4 regions of the Alkalihalobacillus sp. NPDC127517 genome follow, and region 2 is predicted to be linked to each of the others. Evidence: predicted binding sites of a transcription regulator. Region 2 holds the regulator's gene; each other region holds the start of a gene.
What was found. The regulator LexA, encoded in region 2, represses DNA repair genes until DNA is damaged. The targets are predictions, from matches to a motif close to CGAACATATGTTCG.
Positions count from the first base shown of each region.

Region 1 (3,200 bases), on a different contig from region 2:
GAACAAGCAAGAAAAAGTGAAGATTTTCCAAAACTTAGTGATTGTCAATATGAAAATTTTACCGGTATAATAGATGCAGGGAGGTGGTTGTTTGAGAACAGCAATATCGGCGGCTATGGTTGGAGCAAAGTGCGCAGAATGGTATAGCTTTATGATCGCTAGAGAGATAGATAAATCCATTGCTATAAAAGAAGAAATTACAATGATGCTATCAGACATGGAACAAAGTGATAAAGTCTTGGCCTACTATTCATTGCTGGAATTCAGACATCAACTGTTACTACAAGAGTCTAGAAGTGGAAATCACTCAGATTCATCTGTTGTGACCATACATCAACCTGACCCCTTTTTAGAGTTTTTGTACTATTTTATGAACGGTCAAAACGAATTTTATCATAATCGTTTTAAATCAGCGATCCGATTGTATGTAAGGGCCGAGGCCTTGCTTGAGCATGTGACAGATGATTATGAACGGGCCGAATTTTATCAACGAATCGGTGAAGGGTATTACCGAATTAATCAATATACATTTGCCGTTTCCTATTTGGAAATGGCATTGTCCATCTTCTTAAAAGATGAATCATATAGAGAAAAGGTTCTATACGCTGAACTCGTTTTAGCGGCCATTGACACGGAAATTGTTCGATATGATGAAGCGGAAGTCAGATACCAACGTATTATGAAAGATTCTTTTGATCTTCCTTATGCGCATTCTCTCATTGTACGAGGGCTTGGAATTAATCGATTACGGCAAAACCTTCAAGAGGAAGCAAAGTATTATATGGAGAAGGCTCTTGCCATTCCAGATCATAAAGAATCAATTGTCAGTATAAAAACAAAAGCAGACCTGGCTTTTATTACATTACGTTTAGGAGAAAAAGGTGCCGAGAGCTTGCTTTTGGAAGCAGAAGAGTTAGCATTTGAACATAAAAACGTTGAATATCAAGCAAGATGTTTAATCTGTCGCCATCTACATGTCAATCCTGACGAGGAAGCTGTAAATAAAGGCGTTCAAATGCTAATCCAAGAAGAATTATATTTTGATGCGTCAGAGGTTTGCGAGGAAATCGCCTATTTTTATGAAAAAAGAGGAGATTTTGAATTGGCGTTGAAGTATATGAAGATAGCTCGTGATATGAATGTTCTTCAATTTACACTAGGGAGTGATTAACTATTAAGAAATGGACAAGCGCACTTTGTTTGACCATTTTGTTAATCGGTATTTCAACAGGATTCTCTCACCATGTGCATGCTGCTGATAACAATTCGGTCCAGGATGTAAGCATTACAGGTAAAGTCGATACTGGAAGATAGAAACCATAGGTTGTATTTCCTTTTTAACGTCCTTTCGCGAGGACGCTTTTTATTTGCTTTTTTCTTCTTTTTCAAGCTCGAGCTGTGCTTTTGCTCTTCGGAAATTAACGATTAAGCGCCATATTACTAAGGCAATCATAATGCCAGAGACAATGATTTTTACAGGGAGATTCCAGTTTCCTCCTGGCACAATAAAGATCAGGGCAACTAGAATGAGAATAAACGGAACTAAGAGTAATGTTCGGTAAAAACGTTCCTTAGGCTGGAGTGTCATTAAGGCATTTTCCATATCCCGTCTAAACATGAGCAGTCTCCTTTCGTTTCATCCATATGCTTCCATACCCGTTTCGCGCGTATTCACACCTGAATTCTGGTGTGACCGAACAAGGGGTATGTGCTAAAATAGAAATAAATGTTCGCATAGGAGAGGTTCTACTTTTGATTGATTACGTAAAAGGAACACTTGTTGCAATCGACACACAGTATGTGGTCGTTGATCATCATGGGCTTGGCTATCAGTTATATTGTCCTAACCCATATATATATCAACACGAGCTACATAAGACGATTCAGATCTTTACACATCATTATGTGAGAGAAGACCAGATTCGTCTATTCGGCTTTCCGACGCGTAAGGAGCGTACGCTTTTTGAAAAGCTTCTAAACGTTTCTGGTATAGGACCAAAAGGAGCGCTAGCCATTTGTGCATCAGGTCAGCCAGAACATGTGGTAGCAGCCATTGAGGAAGAGGATGAAGCTCTACTCACTCGATTCCCTGGTGTAGGTAAAAAGACAGCCAGACAGATTATTTTAGATCTAAAAGGAAAGCTGATTGATTTTACCGATGAAATGCCATCTAAAGAGCCAAACTTATTCACACCATATAGCGAGCCAAAAACAGATGCCTTAGATGAAGCATTTGAAGCTCTGAAAGCACTTGGATATGTAGATCGAGAATTAAAGAAAATTAGACCTAAGCTAGAAGAGGAAACGTTAGAAATTGATGAGTATATTAAAAAGGCGCTTCAACTTCTCCTTAAACGTTAAAGAAAGGAGCGTGAGCAAATGGAAGAACGCTTAGTTTCAGCCGAAAGCCAACCGTTGGAGGATTCAATTGAGGGCGGAATTAGGCCCCTGAGCTTTAGTCAATACATTGGTCAGGAAAAGGTTAAACGTAACCTTGAGGTCTATATTCAAGCGGCTAAGATGCGAGAAGAGAGCTTGGACCATGTGTTGTTACACGGACCACCTGGATTAGGTAAAACAACATTATCGGCCATTATTGCCTCGGAAATGGGCGTACAAATGCGAACAACCTCTGGTCCTGCGATTGAGCGACCGGGAGATTTAGCAGCGATTCTTACGGCTCTTGAACCGGGTGATGTGTTGTTCATAGACGAGATTCACCGATTGAATCGCTCTGTTGAAGAAGTACTGTATCCAGCGATGGAAGATTTTTGTTTAGATATTGTGATTGGGCAAGGACCAACGGCCAGGTCTGTTCGACTTGATTTGCCGCCGTTTACTTTGGTTGGTGCGACTACTCGGGCGGGAATGATTTCTGCGCCGCTTCGTGATCGATTTGGAGTCGTTGAACGATTAGAATATTATAACGAAAACGAGTTAGCGGACATTATCCGGCGTACAGCTGATATTTTTGTGACGGAGCTTGAAGAAGGTGCCGCAGAAGAGCTGGCACGTCGTGCGAGAGGCACACCAAGAATTGCTAACCGTTTGTTAAAAAGAGTACGTGACTTCGCACAGGTAGATGGTGAAGGAATTATTACGTATGAACTAGCAACGGGTGCCCTTGAAAGACTCCAAGTAGATAAGCTGGGTCTCGATCACATTGATGATAAACTACTTCGTGGAATGATTGAAAAGTT
Region 1 covers NZ_JBNNQX010000009.1:122,871-126,070, forward strand. Annotated here, with positions in the region: gene ACQKKO_RS13785 (response regulator aspartate phosphatase) at 92-1,171, shown strand; gene ACQKKO_RS13790 (hypothetical protein) at 1,364-1,618, opposite strand; gene ruvA (Holliday junction branch migration protein RuvA) at 1,753-2,361, shown strand; gene ruvB (Holliday junction branch migration DNA helicase RuvB) at 2,380-3,200, shown strand, end outside.
Region 1: a site for LexA is predicted at 1,720-1,733, ahead of ruvA (Holliday junction branch migration protein RuvA). Genes of this name have one in related genera too.

Region 2 (3,200 bases):
TAATTGCTGGCATTAGACTCTACCTCTTTTTGTTTCATATACTCTTGATACCGGCGATGCACAGTTGCTTTTGACAAATTATATCCAAGCCCTTTTAATGTTGCAGAAATATCATAAAAAGCCAGTCCTCTTTCTCTTAAACGAATGATTTCTTGTAACGGAACATCCAAACGGTCTCGTCCGCCTCCGCCTAAGCTTGAAAAGTTCTGTTCAGGGTGGTAGCCATCTGCCATCGCTCGCTTCATCCCTCTACGGATCTTTAAATTATGAAGCTTTCTTTGATATTCCTCAACAATAGAAACAATACTTAAAACCATCTCATCAGCTTCTGATAGTTGCAACTGTTCATGATCCTGTAAAGTGAAGATATGGATACCAAATTTCTTTAGCTGATAGAGGAGTGCCATACGAGCATGTCCCCTAGCTAATCTTGTTTCGTCTTGTATTAATAAAATATCAAACGCTTTTTCTTTAGCTAGATCAAGAATCGTTAACATTTCTTCTCGATCAATTTCATACCCACTAGCTTTCTCTTTAATGGAACGAACAAGTGACCATTGCTTTTCTTTAACCATTGCGGCAAGTTCTTGCTCTTGTCTTTCAAGTGATGTTTGCTGCTCTTCTTTTTCCGTACTTACTCTACTATAAATAATGACCCTATTTGTCCGTTTTTCCATCACTTTTTACTCCATTACTAAATTTATACGCGTAATCCACATTTGCTGCTGGTACCCTTTCTACAACATTATCATATTGTTCGTCAACACGATCAACAATTTGCTGATCCATTTGGTCATTTGGAAGTAAAATCGTTATATACATAAGGCCTAATGTAATGATGGCTGCTCCAAGTAAAAAGAATTCCTGTCCTGTCCATTTCTTACTCATATCGCTCACCTCTAATAGAATGTTTGTTCGCCTTTTATATTAAAGGGAACATTCGTTTGTGTCAACTATCTTTTCAGAACTTATGTTTGCGTTACATATGTTCGTATGGTAGGATTTAAATACAAAGGAAACGTTAGAGGAGTGTAATAGAATGACAAAGCTTTCTAAACGTCAGGAAGAAATTCTTGGATTTATAAAAGTAGAAGTCCGCAAAAAAGGTTATCCACCTTCTGTACGTGAAATCGGCGAAGCAGTTGGGCTCGCATCAAGTTCTACAGTTCATGGTCATTTATCAAGACTTGAGAAAAAAGGCTACATCCGTCGCGATCCTACTAAACCTAGAGCAATTGAAGTACTAGATTTAGAAGAAATGGTAGGGGCTAGCGAAAATCCTAAGCGTCAAGCAAGCTATGCACCCATCATCGGTAAGGTTACCGCTGGTCTTCCTATTACTGCGATTGAAAGTATTGAAGATTACTTGCCTCTTCCAGAGCATATGACGGCTGATGACAATACATATGTGTTAGTAATTGAAGGGGAAAGTATGATTGAGGCTGGAATCTACGATGGTGACATGGTGATTGTTAGACAGCAGCAGACTGCTAATAACGGAGACATTATCGTTGCCATGACAGATGAAAATGAAGCAACGGTTAAACGCTTCTTTAAGGAAAAAGATCGAATTCGACTTCAACCTGAGAATGCATCAATGGAACCGATCATTCTTTCATCTGTTACGATTTTAGGAAAAGTGATTGGTGTCTTTCGGACGATTCATTAATTTTCTCATTAAACAAGCTGACCTCACTAGTCAGCTTGTTTTTTTGTCCTTGCCTCTTATTTTAGAAACGTTATATAATACGGTACGTGAAATTTTATTATTACTTGTTCTATCAGACAAGATGTTTTATTTGCTTATCCAATTCTTTAAAGACATGTAGCCAGGTTCTCCATTTGGAAAACCTGGCTCCTTGATTTGTATAGGGTTTACCCTTTCACACCTGTTAATGCAATTCCCTCAATGATTTGTCGTTGGGCAAATACATAAATGACGAGAACCGGAATAACAGAAATGGTTGCTCCTGCCATCATAAGTGGCCAGTTTGTCACATATAGTCCTTTAAATGTTGCTAGTAATAACGGTACCGTATATAAATCCTGATCACTTAAAAAGACTAACGGCTGGATAAAGTTGTTCCATATCCCGATAAACGAGAAGATCCCGAATGCTGCTAGAGCCGGTCTTACAAGTGGCAGAATGATTTTCCAATAAATATAAAGCGGGTTTGCTCCGTCCATAACAGCTGCTTCTTCCATCTCTTTTGGAATCCCCATAATAAATTGTCTGAGCAGGAAAACGCCAAAAGCGTTAAATAAAGCATTTGGTACGAGAATGGATAGGTGACTGTTCACCCAGCCGATCGTATCCATAATGATATATAAAGGGATTAGAGTCACTTGCATTGGAACCATCATGGTTGCTAGAAATGCGACAAATAAAAAGCGAGATCCTGGAAACTTAATCTTTGCAAATGCATATGCAGCCATTGAGCATGTGAGCAACTGACTAAATACAACAACAAATGAAATATAAAAGCTATTAAAATAAGCTCGACCAAACGGCATCGCACTTAATGAATCTGTGATATTACTCCACATAAATGGATCTGGAATCCAGACAGGTGGAACGGCAAAGATTTGCTCAAATGATTTTAAGCTACTTAATGCCATCCAAATAAATGGACCTGCCATCAAAAGTGATCCAATAATCAATGCAAGGTGGAGGACGATTTGAGATGGTCGTATTTTAGATTTCTTTATTTGACGCACTTGTTTTGGTGGTTGTTGTTCAATCGTTGTTTTACCTTCCTCCATCTTCATAGTGCACCCACTTTCTTGAGACTGAAAATTGAATCAGTGTGAACATCAGGATAATCATAAACAGTACCATAGCTGAAGCTGTACTTGGACCAAAAGCCGTCCGTCCAAAAGCCGTCTCATAAATATGATAAACAAGTGTATAACTCGCCTTACCTGGGCCCCCCTGAGTCATAACATAGGCTTGGTCGAATACTTGAAAGGAGCCAATTACTGACATAATGGCAACAAAAAACGTTGTTGGCGAGAGTAGTGGAAAGGTAATATGCAAGAATTTTTGAATCGATGACGCACCATCAATATCAGCTGCTTCGTAATAGCTACGAGAGATCCCTTGTAGTCCTGCTAAGAAAATAACCATGTTTGTTCCAAGTCCCCACCAAATACTTAAGCCTGCAATTGAGGGTAGAACTAAATTTCGATCCGTAAGCCAA
Region 2 covers NZ_JBNNQX010000010.1:130,644-133,843, reverse strand. Annotated here, with positions in the region: gene ACQKKO_RS14975 (YneB family resolvase-like protein) at 1-677, opposite strand, end outside; gene ACQKKO_RS14970 (hypothetical protein) at 658-888, opposite strand; gene lexA (transcriptional repressor LexA) at 1,040-1,669, shown strand; gene ACQKKO_RS14960 (carbohydrate ABC transporter permease) at 1,876-2,763, opposite strand; gene ACQKKO_RS14955 (carbohydrate ABC transporter permease) at 2,750-3,200, opposite strand, start outside.

Region 3 (3,200 bases), on a different contig from region 2:
TCCACGGAGCGGAAGAACGGCCTGGAATTTACGGTCGCGTCCTTGTTTTGCTGAACCACCAGCTGAATCACCCTCAACAAGATATAGTTCATTTCGCTTTGGATTACGTGATTGTGCAGGTGTTAACTTCCCACTTAATAAGACATCGCGTTTTTTACGTTTGCCATTACGTGAATCCTCACGCGCTTTTCTGGCTGCTTCACGGGCTTGAGACGCTTTAATGGCTTTTCGAATCAAACTTGTCCCAATATCCGGATTCTCTTCAAAGAAATACGCAAGCTTCTCAGACACCACACTATCTAACACGGAGCGTGCTTCTGGTGTTCCAAGCTTACTTTTGGTTTGACCTTCAAATTGCAGCTTTGCTTCAGGAACACGCACGGAAATAATGGCTGTAAACCCTTCACGGATATCTGCACCTTCTAAGTTCTTATCCTTTTCTTTAAGAAGCTTTAGTTTTCTTGCATGTTCGTTAAAGCTTCGAGTCATAGCTGACTTAGCACCGAGCTCATGTGTTCCGCCGTCTCTCGTACGCACATGGTTTACAAAGCTTAACACATTCTCTGTATAGGCATCATGGAACTGAAAGGACATCTCCATTTCAATTCCGTTTTGCTCACCGCTAAATGAAATGACTGGATGTAGTGATTCTTTTCCTTCATTCAAATACTTAACAAAGGCTTCAATTCCCGTTTCAAAGAAAAAGATTTCTTGAAGAGTTTCAGATCCGCGCTCATCTTCAAGTTCAATCGTAAGTCCTTTTAGTAAAAACGCCGCCTCACGTAAACGCTCTGAAAGAGTCTCCGTATTAAATGTGGTTGTTGAGAAAATGGTCGGATCAGGTTTAAAACGAACAACCGTTCCCGACTTTCGTGTATTCCCTTTTTTCTCAAGTGTTGTTGCTGGTTTCCCACCATCTTTAAATTGTTGCTGATACAGTTCGCCATCACGTCGAATATCAACAATCAACCATTCAGAAAGCGCATTAACAACAGAGGCACCTACACCATGTAAGCCTCCACTTGTTGCATACCCGCCTTGACCAAATTTACCTCCTGCATGAAGAACGGTTAAAATTACCTCAGGCGTTGGTTTACCCATCTTATGCATTCCAACAGGCATTCCACGCCCATTATCGAGAACCGAGACACTTCCGTCTGAATGAAGAGTTACTTTTATGTAATCACCGAATCCCGCCATTGCTTCGTCAACAGCGTTATCTAAAATTTCATAGATCAAATGGTGTAAGCCACGTGCATCCGTACTTCCGATATACATCCCCGGTCGTTTACGTACGGCTTCTAATCCTTCTAATACTTGTATCGCATCATCATTATATTCTATTTGAGATTTTGCCAAAGTTTGAACCCCTTTCAACGTGCTGCTACTATTGTAGCACAAAAACCGAACATACGTTTCTTGCTATAGTTATAAGTTCATTCTAAAGGTTATTTCAGTTATATCAAGGTTCTTTTCTATTTTTATTATTTTAATTCTTCCACATACTAGGGTGTATTGCATCAAAATAAAAGAGGTTTAGTGAGGGAGGATACCTTATTGGCACCCTCCCCGATCCGTTATTTAAACTTTGCGTGTTCTACTTTAATACAACGATCCATTACCGTTGCGATGTTATGTTCTCTTAAATAGTCATAGGCTTCTTGGTTCACCACACCAAGCTGTGACCAGAAGACATTCGCTCCAACTTCAACCGTTTCTTTTGCAATGTCAGGGAGAAACTCGCTTCTCCTAAAAACATTCACAATATCGATGTCGCCGTCTATTTCATGGAGTGTGGAAACGGCTTTTACACCTAATGCTTCATCAATCGTAGGATTCACTGGAATGATCTCATAGCCTGCTTTTTGCATCGCCTCTGAAACCATGTAAGAGGTTCTCTCGGGATTGTCTGAAAGTCCTACAACAGCAATTCGCTTACTTGTGTGAAGAATATTAGTAATCGCTTGATTCGATGGGTTTTCAATAGACATTGTATCATTCCTTTCGTATCACGTGTACAACCATCATACCCTAAAAAGTACATTTGCACTCATTAGTTCTCTAATAGACCGATTTCAACAAGATAGTCCATTGCTACATCACTTGGGTTCTCGTCTTCAATATCGACTAGATAATTTAATTCCTGAATATCTTGTTCTGAAATTTTTCCAGCAAGCTGATTAAGAATGTTTTCGATCTCAGGATACTTATCTAACGTTTCCTCACGAATCAATGGTGCACCTTGGTACGGAGGGAACAAGTTTTGGTCATCCTCTAACACAAGTAGATCGTTCTCCACAATTTGTGGATCAGTAGAAAAGACATCGGTCCCTTCAATGTCTCCACTTTCAATCGCACGAAATCCTGCTGAAACATCTAAAGAAGTTACGTCACTAAGCTCAAATCCATACCGTTCAGGGAATCCTGCATAACCGTCCTGACGATCGATGAATTCGAAAGAGAATCCGAATGCCCAGTCATCTTTTACTGTATTTAGATCTGAGATTGTTTCGATTCCTTGTTCGTAAGCTTTGTCTCTAGGAACAGCAATCGCATACGTGTTGTTATATAACATTGGCTCCAGGAAACGGAATTGATATTCATCATAAATTCCTTCTTTTGCTTGTTGATACGCTTCGTCAGGATCATAGCTAAAGTCATCTAATGCGAGTAGTTCTCCTACAATCGTACCAGAGAATTCAGGATAGACGTCAATATCACCAACTCGTAAGGCATTAAAAACGAAATCAGTCGCACCTAAGTTTCCTTGAACTTGTACTGTAAGATCAGTCTGCTCTTCAATCAAATGCTTATACATATTTCCAACAATCTCAGGCTCGGCTCCCATCTTCCCACCAACAACAAGATCCGGTCCGATAGCACCTCTTCCAGCAATCATTGGGACAAAGATAATAGCAAGTGATAATCCGATAACTGCAACAACTGGTTTATACGAATGTCGTTTGCTCAGCTTTTCTGTAAAACGTAAGATACCATCAAATAATAAAGCTAACAAAGCCGCTGGAATCGCACCGAGTAAAATGTACTCATTATTTGATCGCTGAATGCCGGTCATAATTAAATCTCCCAGACCACCAGCTCCAATTAATGCAGCAAGCGTTGCTGTCCCAACAATCAGAACCATTGATGTACGAATCCCGGCCATGACTGTAGGTAAGGCGATAGGCAGTTCTACCTTT
Region 3 covers NZ_JBNNQX010000002.1:144,287-147,486, reverse strand. Annotated here, with positions in the region: gene parE (DNA topoisomerase IV subunit B) at 1-1,359, opposite strand, end outside; gene ACQKKO_RS02665 (CoA-binding protein) at 1,578-1,991, opposite strand; gene ACQKKO_RS02660 (ABC transporter permease/substrate-binding protein) at 2,054-3,200, opposite strand, start outside.
Region 3: a site for LexA is predicted at 1,406-1,419, ahead of parE (DNA topoisomerase IV subunit B). Genes of this name have one in related genera too.

Region 4 (3,200 bases), on a different contig from region 2:
CAAGGAAATGCAATCCATTCTCATAGCCTTCGTACACTGAGCTAGTATCCATCTCTAAATAGCTCTCTCCCGCTACAACCACTTGAATTTGCTGATGGCCATAGATGTTTGATTGAAGAATACTCGCAGAAGATTGTTCAGTTAACCACACACCATAATGCTCACCATGATGAATGGAGGAGCGTTCCAACCGGGCATGGCCTTGTTCGGATACACAAATCTGTGGTAGAAAATGATCGGCAATTTCACTATCAGCTATATGTGCCTCGCCGCATTCAGTCACAAGAATGGCGTTACTTTTCCCACTTAGAATAGAACAGTGCTTCGCATGAAGGGCACCACCCCTTACGTGAAGCTGAGCTTGCAGGTGAGCGGACAGGCGCGATTGATGAAGATTAAGGGTGGAGCCATTACTAATCACACATCCAATATCTGAACTATGCATCGTTGAATGACTAATCGTTGCCGTGCTGTCTTCAAGCTGAATTTGTGTGCCTACATTTTTATATAGTTCCACATCATTCATTAGCAAGCTGCCACCTTGAACGTCAATCCCCCCATTGCCGCCTTCGTAAATACGACTGGACAAAACATTAAGCTCTGCATCCTTTTGCACACGAATTTGAGCGTACTCTCCAGAATGACCAAAGATGGAGCAGTCTTCAAGCGTTACGTTTGTTTGCCCCTTTAGGAGCATGGCTTCTTTTTTTCCTTGAAGTATATGCGTATGCTTTGATTTTAAGTCAGCACCCGGGTAAAGAATCACTTGCGTAGATTGTTGGTTTGATAGTGCACAAAAATGCATCTGCACTTTCCCTTGGGAAAGAAGCGCGTGTTGATTATTTTGGATGATGACATCTCGTAACGTGGCTTGGCAACTCTTCTTCACCATAAGGGCTGATTCACTCATTCGATTGATATCACAGTTCTCAAGAATTAGAGATCCCTCTTGAACAAAGATACCAACTTCATCATCTTGAAGAGTCATATTTTTAATGGTTACCTTGGCTCCATTTTTAATAACAAAGGAGCCTTCTAAAACAACGGAGTCTTTTGTATACGCACCGCAAATCGTTACTGATTTATGTATAAAATACTTTCCTTTATATGTGGCTTTATCAAGGCGAATCGTTCCACCCTCTTCAACAAGCTCAAGTGCTTGTTTTACATTTTTATATTTTGACAAGATTTTCTGAGACACGGTTATGGCTTCCATACAATCCACCTCACTTAGCCCTCATTATAAGGCAAATACCATTTTGCTGTCCAAGTTGAATCAATAAAGAAATGTATTCCAATTGAGTAAATAGAGTTGTTCAAGAACTTATGTTCGCATATACTTTGTTAAAGGAGGTGATGACGTGTATACGTCTCAGCTAACAAAAATGTGTTTAAGTAGAACACGGATTGAGCTTATGTACCTTTCAAAGTCAAATGAAATCAGTCATCGAGTCATCACACCAGAGTCCATCTCGAATGGGATTCTCTCTGCATATTGCCATCACAAGAAGCAAATGAGGCGTTTTTCCTTAGATCGTATTCTTTCCTATGCGCCAGTTACACAACGTTACTCAAAGTCCGGATAAACCAACAAAAAGCTGGCTATCCTTATGTAGCTGGCTTTTGAACAGATAAGCCGTGTGGTATAATCATATATATAGATGAAAGAAACTAAGTTAGGCAGGTATGTACTTATGAAGAAGAACAAATGGTTATTCATTGTAGCACTAAGTGCCATAATGGTTAGTGCGTGCTCACAAGATGACCAGCAGTCGTCAACTGACGATTCAAATCCATCGAATGAACAACAAGACCAAACAGAACATCAACCAGCACCTGATGATTCAACTAAAACTGAGGATGAAAACGAATCAACTGAAGAAGAGGAAGAAGAACCTTTTGACGAAGAAACTATGTCTCTTCCCTCAGACTATTTTAATGACATTGAAGAAGTTGATGGACAAGCCATTATTCAAAATCCAGATAATATCTTAACCTTTGTGAATCACGACTTTTTGTTACCTAGTGACTACGAACCAGAGGATCTTGTGATTCCTGATGTGAAATTTTCTTATGGTCATCAGGATATCCCTAAGAGTTATATGCGCGAAGAAGCGGCTGGAGCTCTAGAGGCACTATTTGGAGCTGCAAATGAGGAAAATATTGAACTAGCTGCCGTTTCAGGTTACCGTTCTTATGACCGTCAACAAGAGCTTTATGATCAAGCTGTGTCGAAGTCTGGCCCTGATCAAGAATTTGTCGCAAACCCTGGAAGTAGTGAACATCAATCGGGGCTTGCGATGGATGTTTCAAGTGCAAGTGTGAACTATAGTCTTGTCCAGGAATATGAGGATACAAAAGAAGGTCAATGGCTTTCAGAGAATGCTCATCATTTTGGCTTCATTATTCGCTATCAAAAGGATAAAGAAGAAATCACCGGATACGGCTATGAGCCTTGGCATCTTCGTTATGTAGGAGAAGCAGCAATTGAGATTTATGAGAATCAATTAGCTCTTGAAGAATTCTTTGATTTGGTGAAAGAAATATAATGTGTGTGGCTCGCTCGTTGCGAGCCTTTACTCATTAGGAGGAAGGTTCATTTGAAACAACTCATCTTAGCCATCATTCGGTTTTATCGGCGGTTTATCTCCCGCTACACACCACCAACGTGCCGCTTTTACCCGACTTGCTCGCAGTACGGAGCAACGGTCTTTACAAGATATGGTGCAGCAAAAGGATCGTGGCTTCTACTGAAACGATTAGCTAAATGTCATCCCTTTCACCCAGGTGGAATTGACATGCCTCCAGGAGAGGAAGATGAAGAGGAATCTGCTTCTCATACATGCCAGCATCACCATTAAAAAAGCCGGAATCACAAGTGGATTCCGGCTTTTACTTATTTATTTCCCATAAATGAAAACTCAGGTAACGGCCAAAAGCGCAAATCAACTTTTCCAACAATTTGATCTTCACTCACTGGCCCAATCCGACGACTATCAAGACTACTTGGACGATTATCTCCCATGACAAAAACATGTCCATCAGGTACAACAATCTCGTCAAAGTCCTCTGTATACTTTCCAGGTCCTGGTTTGACTTCATCTAAATAGGGCTCTGACACTTCTTCATCATTTATATAGAGAATGTCATTCTCTACCCGAATCGTATCACCTGGCAAACCAATCACACGCTTAATATAA
Region 4 covers NZ_JBNNQX010000009.1:10,784-13,983, reverse strand. Annotated here, with positions in the region: gene ACQKKO_RS13215 (right-handed parallel beta-helix repeat-containing protein) at 1-1,216, opposite strand, end outside; gene ACQKKO_RS13210 (WYL domain-containing protein) at 1,362-1,586, shown strand; partial or broken gene ACQKKO_RS13205 (M15 family metallopeptidase) at 1,662-2,481, shown strand; gene yidD (membrane protein insertion efficiency factor YidD) at 2,601-2,861, shown strand; gene lepB (signal peptidase I) at 2,897-3,200, opposite strand, start outside.
Region 4: a site for LexA is predicted at 1,320-1,333, ahead of ACQKKO_RS13210 (WYL domain-containing protein). Genes of this name have one in related genera too.